DNA from 2 places in the Pseudarthrobacter sp. CC4 genome. Region 2 is predicted to be linked to the other one. Evidence: riboswitches for the same ligand, from Rfam matches in the RefSeq annotation. Region 2 holds a riboswitch; the other holds the start of a gene.
The links. Region 2 has a riboswitch for glycine ahead of gcvP (aminomethyl-transferring glycine dehydrogenase). Riboswitches for the same ligand answer to the same signal wherever they lie in the genome.

Region 1: another riboswitch for glycine. It lies ahead of gcvP (aminomethyl-transferring glycine dehydrogenase); the one in region 2 lies ahead of gcvP (aminomethyl-transferring glycine dehydrogenase).

Annotation. Positions count from the first base shown of each region.
Region 1 is NZ_JARCCZ010000043.1:2,679-11,666, forward strand. Features, by position in the region: gene gcvP (aminomethyl-transferring glycine dehydrogenase) at 1-1,885, opposite strand, end outside; glycine riboswitch at 2,064-2,162, opposite strand; gene PV768_RS20750 (helix-turn-helix domain-containing protein) at 2,255-2,794, opposite strand; gene PV768_RS20755 (MFS transporter) at 2,867-4,444, shown strand; gene PV768_RS20760 (Dps family protein) at 4,547-5,026, opposite strand; gene PV768_RS20765 (APC family permease) at 5,248-6,804, shown strand; gene PV768_RS20770 (AMIN-like domain-containing (lipo)protein) at 6,903-7,451, opposite strand; gene PV768_RS20775 (DUF4193 domain-containing protein) at 7,750-8,052, opposite strand; gene PV768_RS20780 (hypothetical protein) at 8,144-8,347, opposite strand; gene PV768_RS20785 (LacI family DNA-binding transcriptional regulator) at 8,442-8,988, opposite strand, start outside.
Region 2 is NZ_JARCCZ010000009.1:3,816-12,803, reverse strand. Features, by position in the region: gene PV768_RS07325 (DUF3100 domain-containing protein) at 1-176, opposite strand, end outside; gene PV768_RS07320 (amidohydrolase family protein) at 348-1,835, shown strand; gene PV768_RS07315 (amidohydrolase family protein) at 2,020-3,357, shown strand; gene PV768_RS07310 (ornithine cyclodeaminase family protein) at 3,442-4,428, shown strand; gene PV768_RS07305 (GntR family transcriptional regulator) at 4,471-5,139, shown strand; gene PV768_RS07300 (VOC family protein) at 5,172-5,531, opposite strand; gene PV768_RS07295 (hypothetical protein) at 5,613-5,912, shown strand; glycine riboswitch at 6,080-6,177, shown strand; gene gcvP (aminomethyl-transferring glycine dehydrogenase) at 6,338-8,988, shown strand, end outside.

The DNA.
Region 1 (8,988 bases), on a different contig from region 2:
TCATGCCGGCCAGGACTGCGGACGCGGCGTTGGTGCCGTGCGCCGATGCCGGGATCAGGCAGACGTTGCGCTGCTGGTCCCCGCGGGAGTGGTGGTAGCCGCGGATCGCCAGCAGGCCGGCGAGCTCGCCCTGGGAGCCGGCGTTGGGCTGGATGGACACCTGGTCGTACCCGGTGATCTCGGTCAGCTGCGCCTCGAGGTCGGCAATCAGTTCGCGCCAGCCCTCCGTCTGGGAGTCCGGGGCGAAGGGGTGGATGGAGGCGAACTCCGGCCAGGAGATGGCTTCCATCTCGGCCGTGGCGTTCAGCTTCATGGTGCAGGAGCCCAGCGGGATCATGGTGCGGTCCAGCGCAAGGTCACGGTCCGAAAGCTTCCTGATGTAGCGCAGCAGTTGGGTCTCGGAACGGTGCGTGTTGAACACCGGGTGCTGCAGGTACCCGGAGGAACGCACGACGGCGGCGTCCAGCGCGAATTCTCCCTCGCCGTCCGCGGCGGCCGGGACGCCGAAGGCCTTCAGCACCCCGGCGGCAATTTCTGATGTTGTCGTTTCATCGGCGGAGAAGCCCACCGTGTCCGCGTCGATGAGGCGCAGGTTGATGCCCGTGGCTTCGGCGGCAGCGACGATCCCGGCAGCGTTGCCCGGCACGGAGACGGTGACGGTGTCGAAGAAACTGGTGTGCAGCACGTCCAAACCGGCGGCCTTGAGGGACGCGGCCAGCATCTTCGCGTGGGAGTGTGCTGACTGGGCGATCGCCTTCAGGCCCTCCGGGCCGTGGTACACGGCGTACATCGAAGCCACGATGGCCAGCAACGCCTGGGCGGTACAGATGTTGGACGTGGCCTTCTCGCGGCGGATGTGCTGCTCGCGGGTCTGGAGTGCCAGGCGGTAGGCGGGAACGCCGGCGTTGTCCTTCGAGACACCGACGAGGCGGCCCGGCATGGAGCGTTCGAGGCCCTTCTGCACAGCCATGTAGGCCGCGTGCGGGCCGCCGTAGAACAGCGGGACGCCGAAGCGCTGGGCGGAGCCCACTGCGATGTCCGCGCCCTGCTCGCCGGGAGGCGTGATGAGGGTGAGGGCCAGGAGGTCGGCGGCCACGGTCACCAGCGCCCCGCGGCTCTTGGCGTCGGCAATCACTGCGGCGTGGTCAAAGACGCGGCCGGAAGCGCCCGGCTGCTGGAGCACCACACCATTGATGGCGCCGTCGGGAAGTCCGTTGGAAAGGTCGGCCACTTCCACCTCGAAGCCCAGTGCCTCTGCCCGTCCCCTCACGATGGCAATGGTCTGCGGCAGGCAGTCGGCATCCAGCACAGTCTTGCCGTCCCGGGCATCTGCATTCTTGTTGGCCCGACGCATCATCAGCACGGCCTCGGCCACGGCGGTGGCTTCGTCCAGCAGGGAGGCGTTGGCGATGGGCAGGCCCACCAGGTCCTGCACCATGGTCTGGAAGTTCAGCAGCGCCTCGAGCCGGCCCTGGGAAATCTCCGGCTGGTAAGGGGTGTAGGCGGTGTACCACGCCGGGCCCTCGAGGATGTTGCGGCGGATCACCGGCGGCGTGACGGTGTCGTAGTAGCCCTGGCCGATCATCTGCACGGCGGTCTTGTTCTTGGCGGCCAGCCGGCGGAGCTCAGTGAGGGCCTCCACCTCGCTCAACGCACCTGCCAGTTCCAGCGCAGAGTCCTGCCGGATGTCCTTGGGGACGGCGGTATCAACCAGCGCGTCCACGGTGTCGTAGCCCACGGCCTGGAGCATGGTTTCGACGTCGGCCTTGCGCCTTGCGCCGATGTGCCGGTCAACAAAGGTGGCGGCAGAAGCGGGTTCGGCAGTTGCCGGGGTGGCAGTGGCCGGAACGGCGGAGGCCGGAGATACAGTCACGAGGAACTCCATAACTAAGGCGGCGCAGGATACGCCACATCGATTCGGGTCCTCCCCGCTCTGTATCTGTACCTGAGAGTTTCCGCGTTGCCTGAACACGCGGGCACCGCTTGCACCGTCGGTGAGCACGTCAGTCAAGGGATCCGGGGAGCGGACCTCAAGCGGACGGCGTGCTGCTTTCCAGAGGTGCCTCGCCGCGGCGGTACATGGGCCTGTGAGATTCCTGGGGAGGTATTGCTCCTACGGCGCCTGCTTGTACCTTCTGGCAGAACTCTCCCGCCGCAGATCAAAGGCTATTCATTTGGGTTGTCTTTGGCGCACGGGTAACGGCCCGCACACAGCACAATTCTCCTATGCCGCGGGCCCGGGGGCAAATGTCAGCTAGCCCCGTAGCCGTTCCACGGCTGACAGGAGTTCCGCCACGTCCGCCCGCCTGCTCCCCGCCTTCCCGGACGGCCCGCTTTCCCACATGGCGTTGAAGTACAGCCCGTCCCCCATGTACAGCACTGCCTTTGCCATGGGCGTGCCCACGTCCTGCCCGATAAGCTCCAGCCATTGCTGCTGGATGGCGGCGAAGCGGCGGCGGGCTTCCTCGTGGGCCACCTCCGCCAGCCGCGTCACGGCCACAAAGGAGCGGTCCATCGGAGTATCGGACCACAGCGAGGACTTGATGAAGTATGCCGCCGCCCCCTCCGGTGCGGAGGCCATGGCGGCGAGGTCCTCCCCTGCCAGGCGGTCCAGCCGTTCAAGGGTGGCGGCGATCAGCGCTTCCTTGTTGGGGAAGTGGTACAGGAGGCCCCCCTTGGAGACGCCCGCGCGCTTGGCCACCGCGTCCAGGGTGGCAGCCCGCTCCCCCACGTCGATCAGGAGTTCTTCGAAGGCATCCAGGACGGCATCTCGCGCAACGGGTTTTCTGGCCATGGTTCCCATCATGCATGGTCACGAAGCTGTTTCTTAACTATACCGTCCAGACGGTATAGTTAAAGCATGATCATGCCCGCCGCCTCCCAACAGAGCACCATCCGCCCGGCCCCAACCGCATTGCCCGCGCCAGGCCTGCCCGGGGGCAGCTGGCGCGACTGGCTGGCGCTGGGCCTGCTGATGTTCCCGGTCCTGCTGGTAGCCGTGGACAACACAGCCCTGACCTTCGCCCTGCCTGCCATTGCCGCCGCCCTCCGCACCTCGGGAGTAGAACTGCTGTGGATTGTGGACGCCTACCCGCTGGTGCTGGCCGGGCTGCTGGTTGCCATGGGAAGCCTGGGCGACAGGATCGGCCGGCGCCGCCTGCTGGTCATCGGCAGCATCGGCTTTACCGCAGTCTCGGCAGCAACCGCTTTTGCCCCCAGCGCCGGATGGCTCATCGCAGGCAGGGCTTTCCTTGGCTTCTTCGGCGCCATGCTGATGCCCGCCACACTGTCCCTGATCCGCAACATCTTCCCGGACCCCAACCGGCGGAGGTTGGCCATCGCCATCTGGGCCGCCGGATTCTCGGGCGGCGCCGCACTGGGGCCCATCCTTGGCGGGTGGCTGGTGGAACAGTTCTGGTGGGGAGCCGTACTCCTGGTGGCAGTGCCCATCATGCTGCCGCTCCTGGCCCTGGGCCCGGCCTTCATCCCGGAGTCCAGGGACCCGTCACCGGGGAAGGTGGACGTGCCCAGCATCCTGCTCTCCCTATTCACCATGGTTCCCATGGTTTACGGGATCAAGGACCTGGCCACCGAAGGCCCGGGTGCCACAGCCCTCGGAACCATGGCGCTCGGCCTGGCAATGGGCGCGGCCTTCGTACGCAGGCAGCAGCGGCTGCACAGTCCGCTGCTGGACCTGTCCCTGTTCCGGAACAGGGTGTTCAGCATGGCCATCACTGCCAATATCCTGGCCCTGTTTTCATTCAACGGCTTTATCCTCTTCCTCGCCCAGCACCTCCAGCTCATTGAAGGCATGTCCCCCTCGGCTGCCGGAATGGCCATGGTCCCGGCACTGGTGGCCACCATGGTGTCGGGCCTTGCCGTGGTGCCGGCGGTGAGGAAAGTACGGCCGGGCTTCGTGGTGGCGGCAGGACTCGCCATGAGCGCCGCCGGCTACAGCATGGTGGCTTTCGGAAGCACCGGGGGCGGGCCCGCGCTGCTCCTCGGCGCGCTGTTGGTCCTTGCATTGGGCGTGGGGACGGCGGAGACCATCTCCAACGATCTCATCCTGGGAAGCGTGCCGCCGGAAAAGTCCGGGGCGGCGGCAGCGATTTCCGAGACGGGGTACGAAATTGGCGCCGTTTTGGGAACCGCCGTGCTGGGTTCCATCCTCACGGCTTCCTACCAGCACAACCTGCGGCTTCCGGCCGGCCTGGCAGAAACCGCCCCCGCCCAAAGCACCGCGCACGCCCGAGAGACCCTCGCTGGAGCCATGGAACTGGCGGCCGGCCTGCCGGGCCCCATGGCCAGCACCCTCCGGCAGGCCGCCGGCTCGGCCTTCGAGTCAGGGGTGCACGTCACCGCAGCGATTGGGCTGGTACTGATGGCGACGGCGGCAGTCCTCGCCGCCGTCGTACTCCGGAAGGTGCCCAAGGCAGCCAGCTGAAGGCCGCAAGGCGCGCCCCCGCCGGTGACAGCAAAGCGCCCGCAGCCGGAGCGTGTGGCTCCGGCCGCGGGCGCCAGGCAGGCCGCTTCGCCGCGGGTGCTGCTACTTGGAGTCCGGCGCCGTAACGCTCGCGGTGGGCTTCATGGTTTCAGCATTGACCATCCAGGCGAACTGCTCCAGCTTGGCGATGAACTCGTGCAGCAGGTCCGCGGTGGTGGGATCCTCTTCATCCACCTCATCGTGAACCTTGCGCATGGTGCCAACGGCAGCCTCAAGGGCAGCCACGATCCGCTCGATCGCATCCTTGGTGCTGATCAGGCCGTCAGGGAACTGGGCCAGGCTAGTGGACCCGGCCACGGTGGAGCTGCGGCCGTCAGGCAGGGCGTGGAGGGCCCGCATCCGCTCGGCGGTGTCGTCGGCGAACTGGCGGGCAGCGTCAACGATCTCATCCAGCTGCAGGTGGAGGTCGCGGAAGTTGGTTCCCACAATGTTCCAGTGCGCCTGCTTGCCCTGGATATGCAGTTCAATCAGGTCGGCGAGCACGGCCTGCAGGTTGTTGGTCAGTGTCGGTGAAGCTTTCATGCATCCTCCTCAATTGGTCCAGTAAGCCCGACGCTACCAGCACCAGCGGGCACGGCCGAGGGCTCGCGGGGAATTTCTCAGTGAGCTTACTAAATCGCTCACAACCGAAACAAAAGAACGCCGTTCATTATTTTCCTTGCTTCCTGAGGCGCTCCCCTCCATACTAAATGAACGCCATTCATATAGTGACCGTCGTCTCAACTTCTCCAGAAAGTGGTGCCATGACCGAGACCATCCGCACCAGCACATCCGCCTACGGCTCCGGGAGGCCTTCACCGGCAGCCGCCGGCACGAGCCCCAAAGGACTGAAGGGCGGGCAGCTGGGACTCCTCGCCGTCGTCGTCCTGGGCATTTCCACCATCGCCCCCGCCTATACCTTGACCAGCGCCCTTGGCCCCACGGTTAACGAAGCCGGGCTCCAGCTGCCCGTCATCTTCCTGATCGGTTTCATCCCCATGATCCTGGTCTCCCTTGCCTATCGGGAACTCAACGCCGATTCCCCGGACAGCGGCACCACCTTCACCTGGGTCACCAAGGCCTTCGGCCCGTGGGTTGGCTGGATGGGCGGGTGGGGCCTGCTGGCGGCCAACATTATTGTGCTCTCCAACCTCGCGGGAGTCGCCGTCGACTTCTTTTACCTTTTCCTTTCCCAGCTGACGGGCTCGCCGGAGCTCGCCGACCTGGCGGCAAACAAGGCCCTGAACGTGCTGACCTGCTTTGTGTTTGTGGCCCTGGCCGTCTGGGTCAGCTACCGCGGCCTGCACACCACCAAGCTGGTCCAGTACAGCCTGGTGGGATTCCAGCTGCTTGTCCTGGGTCTCTTTGTAGGCATGGCCTTCGCCAACTGGTCCGCCTCTGACACTGCCATCCCGTTCAGCTGGGAGTGGTTCGACGTCACCAGGATCGAGACCTTCGGGCAGATCGCCGCAGGCATCTCACTGTCCATCTTTGTCTACTGGGGCTGGGACGTCTGCCTGACCGTCAATGAGGAAACCTCCAACGGCAAGAGGACGGCAGGACTGGCCGGAACCCTGACCGCCGTGATCGTCCTGGCGATCTACCTGACGGTGAGCATCGCCACCATGATGTTCGCCGGCGTAGGTGATACCGGCAACGGCCTGAACAACACCGAGATCCACGAAAACATCTTCACGGCACTGGCCTCTCCCATCATGGGTCCGTTCGCCATCCTTATGTCCATGGCAGTGCTGTCCAGCTCCGCCGCGTCCCTGCAGTCCACGTTCATGTCGCCGTCCCGCAGCCTGCTGGCCATGGGGTACTACGGCGCGCTTCCGGAGCCGTTCAGCCGGGTCAGCAGGAAGTTTGCGACGCCGGGCTTCGCCACGGTTGCCGCCGGCATCATGTCCGCGGGCTTCTACGCCGTGATGCACGTGGTCAGCGAGAATGTCCTCAATGACACCATCCTGGCGCTCGGGCTGATGATCTGCTTCTACTACGGCCTCACTGCCCTGGCCTGCGCCTGGTACTTCCGCCACAGCCTGTTCAACAGCATGCGCCATTTCCTCCTCCGCCTGGTATGCCCGGTGCTGGGCGGCGTGGGCCTGTTCGTAGTGTTCCTGCAGACCGCCGTGGACAGCTGGGCGCCGGAGTTCGGCAGCGGCTCGGAGGTGTTCGGGGTGGGCCTGGTCTTTGTCCTGGGCGTCGGCATCCTGGCGTCCGGTGCCGTCGTCATGCTCATCATGGCCAGGGTCCGCCCCGGCTTCTTCCGCGGCGAGACCCTTAAGCGGGATACCCCCGCACTGGTGGTCCCGGAGTAAGGCGCGGAGGCTTCCGGAGGCCGTCATCGCCGGCGAAGGAAGGTGCCGTTCCCCTGGAAACCGGGGGAACGGCACCTTCGGTGCTGGTTGGCTGACTGTCACCAGTAGTGCGCCACGTCAACCACCAGGCGCGACCCGGAGCCCGGCCCGTCCAGGGTGAAGACCCGGAACGGCAGGCGGGCCCGTACGCCCAGCCCGATGCTGGTGTAGCCCTCATAGCTGCCGGCAAAGACCACCTGGCGGAAGGTCTGGTAGCGGGCAACGTTTGAGAGCTCAGCCTGGTTCGGCGGGTTGTAGGTGGAGTTGTAGTCCTCGTCGTAGGCGGGCGAGTTCACCGTCACCTGCAGGCGCGCGTTCCCCCGGACGGGGATGGCAAAGCCGGACCCGTCCTGGACTATCTGTGGAACGTACCGCACGGTATAACCCGCAACGGCGCCGTTGAGGTCCACCACCATCCTGTCGAAGCAGTAGTGCTGCCCGGTCCGGACGTTGGTGACGGTGGCGGTGCTCATGCTTTGGTCGGCCTTGGCCAAAGACCCCCATACGAGCCCGCAGTAGGAGGTGGAAGCGGAGGCGGGCCCCGGAACCACGATTCCCAGCCCGGCCGCCAGGAGGATGGCAGCCAGCCAGGTGTAGAACTTTTTCATTTTGGAGCCACCCATGTGTGGAGCGAATGGATAGCTCAAGAGTAGGAGCGTTTACGGCGCGAAACGAGGTTTGTTGCCGCTTCGCCACGCAACCGTTAACCCGCGGCGCCCTTCATCACGCCCCTGTATAGCGAGAGCCGAAACAGGGCTTCCGCCGGCCCGTTTGGAACCCGTTCCGTGTTGTTTCGGCATTGTTCCGGCACCTTGCCGTTACCGGGATAACGACGGCGGCAGGAGACAAGAAGCGCCGGTCACCCGAGGGGGGGGGTGGCCGGTGCCGGGCAATCCGGAAGAAGGGTCAGCCTTCGCAGTCGCGGCAGTACTTCAGGCCGTCTTTTTCCCGGGCAACCTGCGAGCGGTGGCGGACCAGGAAGCACGACGAGCAGGTGAACTCATCGGACTGCTCGGGAACAACAATGACCGTCAGTTCCTCGTTGGAAAGATCCGCACCCGGCAGGTCAATGCCCTCGGCAGTGTCGTTCTCGTCGACATCGATAACCGCTGTCTGCGCGTTGCCGCTCCGCGACGCCTGGAGGGCCTCAAGAGAGTCGGCGGGCGACTCTTCTTCCTGCTTGCGTGGAGCATCGTAATCGGTAGCCATAGCGTGTTCACTTTCGTTGCTGCGCAGCGCCATTCAGGCACCTCAGTGCAGCAGTTTAGGGCATTATCGCCCTACTGGCGCAATAGTGTGGCTAAGCAGACATTCCGCCGCTTCCACCCGCTGTTCCTGCATGCTCGGACCGGGCCTGGTCGGCGCCCAGGGACACTCCACTCAAGGCCGGAAGCCAGCCCCACCGGCTGGCGTCGGCCATGGCGCCGGCGGCATTGGACTCGGATTCGTAGGTGAACGTATCCAGCAGCCAGTCGCGGAGCCGGATGAGCAGGGTGTCCGTCATGCAATGAAACCTACGCAGCGATTGTTGTGGCTACGTTTCGCGGCGGTCTCCCCCGGATTAAATCAGCTGCCGGCCCGGTCTCCGGGCGGACTTTTCAGGCGGGCGGCGCCGTGCTGCTGCGCAGGACGAGTTCCGGCTCCACCACGAGTGTCCGGGGTCCTTCCGTCCCGTCGAACGCCGTGAACATCATCTGCATGCACCGCCGACCCAGTTCCTCGAAGTCCTGCCGGACCACCGTCAGCGGCGGACTGAAGTAGCCGGCCTCGGGCTGGTCGTCGAAGCCCACCACGGACACGTCCTGCGGCACTTTGATGCCGGCCTCGGTCAGTGCGCGAAGGACTCCCAAGGCCATCTGGTCGTTGCCCACGAAGAGGGCAGTTGCCCGGCGGGTCGCCGCGATCCGCCGGCCGATTTCGTAGCCGCTGCCGGCGCTCCAGTCACCTTCGATGATCAGGTCCGTATCGAGTCCGGCAGAGGCAAGGGTGGACCGCCAGCCGTCGGCGCGCGCCACGGCATCGATCCAGTCCTGCGGCCCCGCGACGTGCCCGATCCGGACGTGCCCCTGCCCGATAAGGTGCCGCACGGCCAGTTCAGCCCCGCGGCGCTGGTCCACCCTGACGCCGCCAACCGTGTCGTTCCCA
Region 2 (8,988 bases):
GCGGCGGGGCCGAGGTGGAATTTATGGGTTCCGATCATGATGGCCGCGGCACAAACGGCGGTGGAGAGCGCGATCATTGCGAACCACAGGGCGGGGCGGGCACGGAAAGTATGCGACGGTACCGCGTCCACTAGGACGGATGCGGTGCCGCCTGTGGTCTTCGCTTCATTGCGCATGACGCAGGCCTTTCGAGGGGGAACGGGGAGGAGCGAGCGATATACAGCCCAGGTTTCGGGAATGTCGCTCTGGTATACCAAAAGACTGTATACTCGTACCCAGTGAGAGGCAAGTCACATTTTTGTAGGCGCCCGGAACCCATGCCCGGCGCCCAGGTGCAAGGAGTCACGATGTACACGAAAATCTCCGCCCGGTACGTTCTGGGTTTTGATGGAAAACAGCACACCCTCATTGAGCACGGCGAAGTCGTGTTCGAAGGTACTGTCATCGTCTTTGTCGGCCGCGGCTATGACGGTCCCGTGGATGAGGAGCGCGACTACGGCAAGAGCCTGGTCATCCCCGGACTGATTGACCTGGATGCCCTCGCCGACATCGACCACCTCATCCTCGACTCGTGGCCTTCGCCTGAAGTTGCCGCCGGCCACTTGTGGTCCGAGAACTACTTTGCCAACAACCGCCGGGATGTGTTCAGTCCGGCTGAACGCGCCAAGGTGCGGGAGTTCGCGCTGGCGCAGCTGGCGCTGCACGGCATTACCACCTACATGCCGATTGCCTCGGAGATCCACAGCTCCTGGGCTGAAGGACTCGATGAACTGGTGGACATGGCGCGGACCAGCCGTCGGATCGGACTCCGCGGCTACCTCGGGCCGGCCTACCGGTCGGGGGTCCACGTCACCACTGCAGCGGGGGACCGCGAAGTCCACTTCGATGAGGCCCGCGGGGTTGCCGGGCTGCAGGACGCACAGGATTTCCTGGACTTTGCAGCTGACCTCGCGGACCCGCTTATCACGGGCGTCCTGCTCCCGTGCCGGATTGAGACCTTGTCCGAAAACCTCATGCGGGAGACTGCCCGGATTGCCCGTGAGCGGGACGCCCTCGTGCGGCTGCACTGTCTGCAATCGCCCCTGGAAGACGGGCTGTTGCTGCGCTCTGCCGGGCGCAGCGTGCTGGAACTTCTGGAATCCACGGGCCTTTTCGGCACCCGCCTCCTCATTCCTCACGGCGTGGTGATTGACGCCAGGAATCCTGCTGCGGCGGCCGCCGGAGGCCCGTTGGACCTGCTGGCCAGGCACGGCGTCAGCATTGTCCACTGCCCCTTGACGTCCTTCCGCTACCAGAAGCAGCTTGTGTCATTCGACCGTTTCCGCGAGGCCGGCGTCAATCTCTGCCTGGGCACCGATTCCTTCCCTCCGGACCTGATTCGGGGCATCGACGTGGGGATGCACCTGACCCGGCTGGTCGAGGAAAGGCCCGACGCAGGCGCCCTGGCTGACTACTTCGACGCCGCCACCCTCGGCGGGGCCACGGCCCTTGGGCGGCCGGACCTGGGAAGGCTTGCGCCCGGTATGCAGGCGGACATTACGGTAGTCTCGCTGGCCAGCTTCGCAGATGGTGTCGTCGAGGACCCGCTGCGAACACTCGTGCTGAACGGCACGGCCCGCCAGGTGACCGATACCTTCGTGGCCGGGCGTGCCGTCGTCGTCGACGGCGCCCTGCCCGGCCTGGACCTCGAGTCCCTGCGGGCCGAGGGGCAGCAACTGTTCGACCGGATGCGGGCAGCCTACTCCGAGCGGGACAGCCGGCGCCGGGACCCTGATGAACTGTTTCCGCCCGCGTATCCGCCAGCGGACATCGTCGCTCCGGTAGGCGTTTCCTAACCTGGCTCCGGCAATTCGCATTCCCGCCCACGCTAGTCCTTGGTATACCAATGGGGCTATTGTGAACGCATTCGGGGCTACCAGTACGTAGGGGCGAAGCTCGACCGCCCCCGCCAATCGCTCGACATTGACCCATCCACGGACCCCGCGCTTCCGCCGCAGGGCTTATCCCTTTGGAGAAACCATGTGCCTGCACGACCACACCCCCGCCGCCCTCCCTTCCCCGGCCGTTCCGCGCCGCGGGATCCTCGCCGGAGCGGCCGCCCTCGCCGGGATCTCGGTGGCCAGCCTTGCCGCCCAGCTGGGAAATGCCCCGGCGGCGAAAGCGGAGGGCAACACGGCAGGCCCCGGCCGCCGTGGGCGTCCCGCTTCGCCGCCGCCGATGATCATCGAAGGCGGCACCATCGTGGATCCCCAGACCGGCGACGCTGTCTATGACGGCGTCCTGGTGCTGGAAGGAGGAAAGGTCAGTGCGGTCGGTACCCGGGAGGAAACGCGACGTGCAGTGGCCGCGCTTGCCAGGCGGGCACACGTGGTGGACGCCTCCGGCCGCTGGGTCATTCCAGGACTCATCGACGTGCATGTCCATGCGAACGCGCTGTCGGATGCGCGCGCCATTCTGCAGGGCGGAGCAACCAGCGTCAGGAGCGGCTCGAGCAGCTTTTACCAGGACGTCGCCTTGGCCGCCCTGCCTGCCTGGGCCGCCGGAGCCTCGCCCCGGATGAGCCCTGCCGGGCTGTTCGTCTCACCCGAGCTGGGGGACTCGCTCCTCGCCGACCCTGATCTTGCACCCCTTGCCTCCCTGGCTGGCGGTGTCAGGGAAACGGGCGATCTCGCCTACCTCACGCGCGTGAACCTGAACCGCGGCGCGCAGGTGATTAAGACAAGGGCCAACCCCCGGGCGGGCCTGCCGGAGCAGGATCCCCGTGAGCTGGTCTACAACTACGATCAGCTCTCCGCCGTGGTCAAGGCAGCAGGCAAAGCGGGTGTGCTGTGCCATGCCTACAGTGCCGAAGGGATAGACGGCGCGGTCCGGGCAGGGGTGCGCAGCATCGAGCACGGAGTCTTCGTCACCGAAGAGACCATCTCCCGGATGTCCAGGCAGGGGACGTACTTCACGCCCACCATGGATGCCATCACCAGCATGGCGGGTTCGTCCAACCCAATCCTTGCCGCCCGGGGCAAGGAGTACACACCCATCATCAAGGCAGCCGTGAAAGCCGCCCATGATGCCGGCGTGACCGTCGTTGCGGGGACGGACTCGTTCGGATCCGACGTGACTCCGATCGGCACGGAAGTCCGCCTGTTGAGTGAGGCCGGGCTTTCCCCCCTGGAAGCCCTGAGGGCCGCCACGGTCAATGCCGCCGCGCTGCTGGGCTGGAGTGAAAACGCCGGCCGGCTGGTGCCCGGTTCCTTCGCGGACGCCGTCATTGTGGACTCTGATCCCCTGTCCAGCGGCTCTGCCTTGGAAGGAATCCGGGCCGTGGTGGCGCAGGGAGTCCTTGTCAGGAACAGCCTCTGAGCCACCGTGCCTCTCAGGGCGGGGTTTCCCCGCCAACCTTGACCGCCCAAGCTAACGCCCCCTTCCATTCCGAAAGCGACCCCCATGACCCTGATCCTTAAAGCCTCCGAGCTCGAAACCCTGGCCGATATGCCCGGAACCATTGCCGCCGTCGAACGCGTGTTTGCCGGCCTGAGCCGAGGTACCGCTGTCCAGCCCGCGCCGGATTCGCTCCTCCTGCCGTCGTCGGATGCCCGGTTCCTGCCGATGGCGGCGCTGTCCGGGCCGGAGGAGCTGGCATCCGTGAAACTACTGGCGGACATCCCGTCCAACGGTGGGGCCGGCCTGCCCTCGCAGCGGTCCACCATCATGCTCGTAAGCCAGCTGACCGGTGAAACACTGGCCATCCTGGACGGTAAAGTCCCCACCCGGGTCCGTACGGCCGCTGCCAGCGCGGTGGCGACCAAGCTGCTTGCCAGGCCCGGGAGTGCCACCTTGGGGTTGGTGGGGGCGGGGGCCCTGGCGGTGGCACATGTGGAAGCCATGCTGGCCGTCCTGCCGATAAAAAATGTCGTGGTGTGGTCCCGTTCCACTGAGACGGTCGCTGCGTTCTGTGACCGGATTTCCTCATACGGGCTGCACATCACGCGGGCCGCCAGTGTGCAGGAAGTTGTTGAGAACTCGGACGTGCTGTGCACCCTCACGCCAGCGGTTGAGCCGCTGGTCAAGGGGGAGTGGTTCCAGCCCGGACTGCACGTCAACGCCGTCGGATCCCGTCCGCGGCCTGACCACCGGGAGATTGACTCAGCGGGTATGGCGCGGGCGCGGGTCTTCGTGGACAGCCTGGCCACGGCCCAAGCGAAGTCAGGGGGACTGATCGTCCCTGTGGCTGAAGGCGTCATGGGCTTTGACGATGTGGAAGCCGAACTTGGTGACGTGGCGGCCGGGATAAAAGCAGGCCGTCTGGGGGATGAGGACATAACCTTGTTCAATTCGGTGGGTATCGGCCTGCAGGACCTTGCCATCGGGAGGCTCCTGTATGACGCTGCACTCAACCAGGGGGTCGGCACCCGCGTGGAGCTGAATAACTGAGGCAGCCCGGAAGCAGGGCACTGGAACCAACAGGAGGCATCTTTGAGTACCCAGGCGGACGCACCCGCGTCTTCGGCTGATGCTACCCGTGCACGGATCCGGGAGTTGATCATCTCGGGTGACTTCGCGCCCGGTTCACGGCTCAGGGAACGCGAGCTGTCACAGGCCCTGGACGTTTCCCGGGTCCCCGTCCGCGAAGCCCTCCAGCAGCTGGAAGCCGAAGGTTTCATTGACACCTCGCCACGGCGCGGGGCCACCGTCAAGCAGATCACCCTGAGGGACGTCAATGAACTCTTTGATGTCCGGCTCAGCCTCGAGGTCCTCGCCGCGCGGCTCGCCGCCCAGGCCGCCGCCCGGGGTGAGTCCACAGCGCGCCTGCAGCACATGATGGACAAGGCCGAAGAAGCAACCCTGCGCCACGACCACACGGAGATCCCGCTCATCAACACGGCCCTGCACGCGGAGATCGTCTCGATGGGAGGCAACTCGCTGCTGGAGTACTCCATGAAGCCTCTGCTGGGCAGGATGCAGTGGCTCTTCACCCTGACCGGGCATCGTGATCCCCAGGTCCAGTGCGCGGAGCACCTGAGCCTGTGCCGGGCCATCTATGACGGCAAGGCCGAACTTGCGGCGGCGCTGGCGTTCGCCCATGTGGAGCTGGGCCGGGAACCATCACTGCAGGGGCTGGCCGGGCAACTGCCTGAAAACTGACCCGGCCGGAAGTTCAAGGTTCGACGGCGGGGCTACCGCGGACTTTTGTCAACGACGCAGAACCTGTTGCCGTCGGGGTCGGCGAGGACCACGAAATCGGGGTTCTCCGGGTACAGGTCCCAGTCGACGCGCTGGGCGCCGAGTGAAACCAGCCGTTGCACCTCGGCGCCCTGATCGTCCGCATACAGGTCCAGGTGAATGCGCGGGTGCTCCTGGACCGGCGTTTCGCTCAGCATGAGGGCGAGCTGCGCTCCCGGGCCCGCTGCTGGCACCAGGATCACCCAGGTTTCGTCCCCGGGCTCCTGCGGGACGTAGCCGAGGGCGGCGTGCCAAAAGGCGGTTGCGCGGGCGACGTCGTTGACGCCGAGGACGGTGCTGCCTATGGTCAACATCCGCCCAGCCTAAACCCGCTGCCCGGAGCCTGTCTTGCCCCGGAGCCGGACGCCGGGGGCGGCCCGGCTAGACTCGCCTGCATGGGGGACAACAACGCACCTGAAGACCGCAAAACTCCGCCGCCTGCCCGGGTTCTTGCCGCCGTCGTTCCCATCGCTGGCCTTGTGACGGTAGTGGCGGGGTGCCTCGTCGCATGGAGCAACGCGGACGCCAGCTTCGGCTGGTTCGCCTACGCGCCGCTGAGCAACCAGCTTTTCAGCGGCAGCGGCATCGCCTTGGTTACCCAAGGTACACAGATCGGCCTGGCCGTCGCCGTCGTCGGACTGCTCGTCCTGGCGTTCTGGGCGGGCTACCGGCTGGGCAGGGAAGCCTCCCGCTAGAACTTCCGGAAGCTTCCTAATTGCACTGCCTCCGTGCACCTGATGCCTTCGAGCACGTCCGGCGCGTCCCGCCGTCGTAAGCCTGCCTTGGAAAGACGCGGATTTTGCATCCAGCCCCATAACCCGGTAAGGTGTGAGCCGTGTCACCGACCAGTGGCACGTGCTTATGATCTGCGGCGGGAGAGTCCTGCCGGTACGTTCTGCAGGCGCCGTAGGAGCAAATCCTCCCCAGGAATCTCTCAGGCCCACGTACCGCCGCGGCAAGGCAACTCTGGAAAGCAGTCCGGGCAACCGGGCTCACCGACGGTGCAAGTGGCGCCCCGCTGAACAGCAGGGCAACGCAAAACTCTCAGGTCCAATACAGAGCGGGGAGGAACCCGAATCAAAGTGGCACCGGTTGCCACCTGAATTATGGAGTTCCTCTCATGACGGTTCAATCGTCCCCAACCACCTTCGCAGACCGCCATATCGGCGCGCGCCGCCAGTCCGACATCGACACCATGCTCAAGGCCGTCGGCTACGACACCCTTGATGGCCTCGTGGACAGCGCAGTTCCGGATTCCATCCGCCAGGACAAGCCGCTCACCCTTGAGGGCGCCCTCAGCGAAGTGCAGGTCCTCGCCGAGCTCCGCAAGCTGGCCGGCAAGAACAAGACGGCCGTGCAGATGATCGGCCAGGGCTACTACGACACCGTGACCCCGCCGGTGATCCGCCGCAACATCCTTGAAGCCCCCGCCTGGTACACCGCCTACACCCCGTACCAGCCCGAGATTTCCCAGGGCCGGCTCGAGGCGCTGCTGAACTTCCAGACCATGGTCCAGGACCTCACCGCGCTCCCGGTGGCCAACGCCTCCCTCCTCGACGAAGCCACCGCCGTCGCCGAAGCCGTGCTGCTGATGCGCCGCGCCAACAAGTCCAAGACTGCGAAGGACGGCAAGACCGTCCTCGACGCCGACCTCCTGCCGCAGACCATCTCCATCGTGCTGGGCCGCGCCGAAGCCCTCGGCTTCGAGGTGAAAATCGCAGACCTCACCAACGGACTTCCCGACGGCGACATCAACGGCGTCGTCCTGCAGCAGCCCGGCGTCTCCGGCCGCGTCTGGGACCAGTCCGCCGTCATCGCCGAAGCCAAGGAGCGCGGCGCGCTGGTCACCGTCGCTGCCGACCTCCTGGCACTCACCCTCATCACCCCGCCGGGCGAGCAGGGCGCGGACATCGCCGTCGGCTCCACCCAGCGCTTTGGCGTGCCGTTGTTCTTTGGCGGACCGCACGCCGCCTACATGGCCGTCCGCGACGGCATGGAACGCACCCTCCCCGGCCGCATCGTGGGCGTTTCCAAGGACAACGCCGGCGTCCCCGCCTACCGCCTGGCACTGCAGACCCGCGAGCAGCACATCCGTCGCGAGAAGGCCACGTCCAACATCTGCACCGCCCAGGCGCTGCTGGCCATCGTCTCCTCCTTCTACGCCGTCTACCACGGCCCCGACGGCCTGAAGGCGATCGCCGAGACTGTCCACAACAACGCCCGCGCCCTGGCCGCCACGCTGAAGACCGCCGGCCGCGAACTGGTGTCCGACACCTTCTTCGACACCCTCACGGTCAGTGTTCCCGGCAAGGCCGCCAAGGTGATCACCGCCGCCGAAGCCCGCGGCATCAACCTGCGCCTCATCGACGCGGACACCGTTGGCGTGTCCGTTGATGAAACCACGACGCCGGAGGTCCTCGCCGCGGTTGCCGTCGCCTTTGGCGCCGGTCCGGTTGTGTCCGGTGAGGGCTTCGAGCTGCCCGAATCGGTGCTGCGCACCTCCAGCTACCTGCAGCACCCGGTGTTCAACACGCACCGTTCCGAGACCCAGCTGCTGCGCTACATCCGCCGCCTCTCCGACCGGGACCTGGCACTGGACCGCACCATGATCCCGCTGGGCTCCTGCACCATGAAGCTGAACGCCACCGCCGAGATGGAAGCCATCTCCTGGCCGGAGTTCGCCTCCATCCATCCGTTCGCCCCCGACTCCCAGACGGAGGGCTGGCGCGAACTGATTGCGGGCCTGGAAGCCGACCTCGCCGAAATCACCGGCTACGACCAGGTATCCATCCAGCCCAACGCCGGCTCCCAGGGCGAGCTCGCCGGCCTGCTGGCGATCCGCGGCTACCACCACTCCCGCGGGGACCAGCAGCGCAACGTCTGCCTGATCCCGGCATCGGCGCACGGCACCAACGCCGCCTCCGCCGTGCTCGCGGGCATGAAGGTTGTGGTTGTTGCCACCGCTGCAGACGGCACCATCGACCACGCCGACCTGCAGGCCAAGATCGAGGCCCACAAGGACGTCCTCTCGGCCATCATGATCACGTACCCGTCCACGCACGGCGTGTACGACTCCGATGTCCGCGAGGTGTGCGACGCGATCCACGCCGCCGGCGGCCAGGTGTACGTTGACGGCGCCAACCTGAACGCACTTGTAGGCCTCGCCCAGCCGGGCAGGTTCGGCGGCGACGTCTCCCACCTGAACCTGCACAAGACCTTCTGCATCCCGCACGGCGGCGGCGGACCCGGCGTCGGCCCGGTTGCTGCCAAGGCACACCTGGCACCGTTCATGCCGGGCGACGCGAACAAGGCCGCCCATGAAGCCGGGCATGGCGTCGCGATTTCCGCTTCGCGCTTCGGCTCCGCCGGTGTGCTCCCGATCTCCTGGGCCTACGTGAAGCTGATGGGCGGGCAGGGCCTGACCGAGGCCACCAAGTCCGCGCTCCTGGCTGCGAACTACGTCGCAGCCCGCCTGGACGAGCACTTCCCGGTCCTCTACACCGGTGAAAGCGGCCTCGTTGCGCACGAGTGCATCCTTGACCTGCGCGAGCTGACCGCCCGCACGGGTGTCACGGCCGAGGACGTGGCCAAGCGGCTCATCGACTTCGGCTTCCACGCCCCCACGCTGTCCTTCCCGGTGGCGGGCACCCTGATGGTGGAGCCCACCGAGTCCGAGGACCTCGCGGAGATCGACCGCTTCATCGAAGCCATGATCACCATCCGCAAGGAAATCGACCAAGTGGCCGCCGGCGACTTCACCGTTGAGAAGTC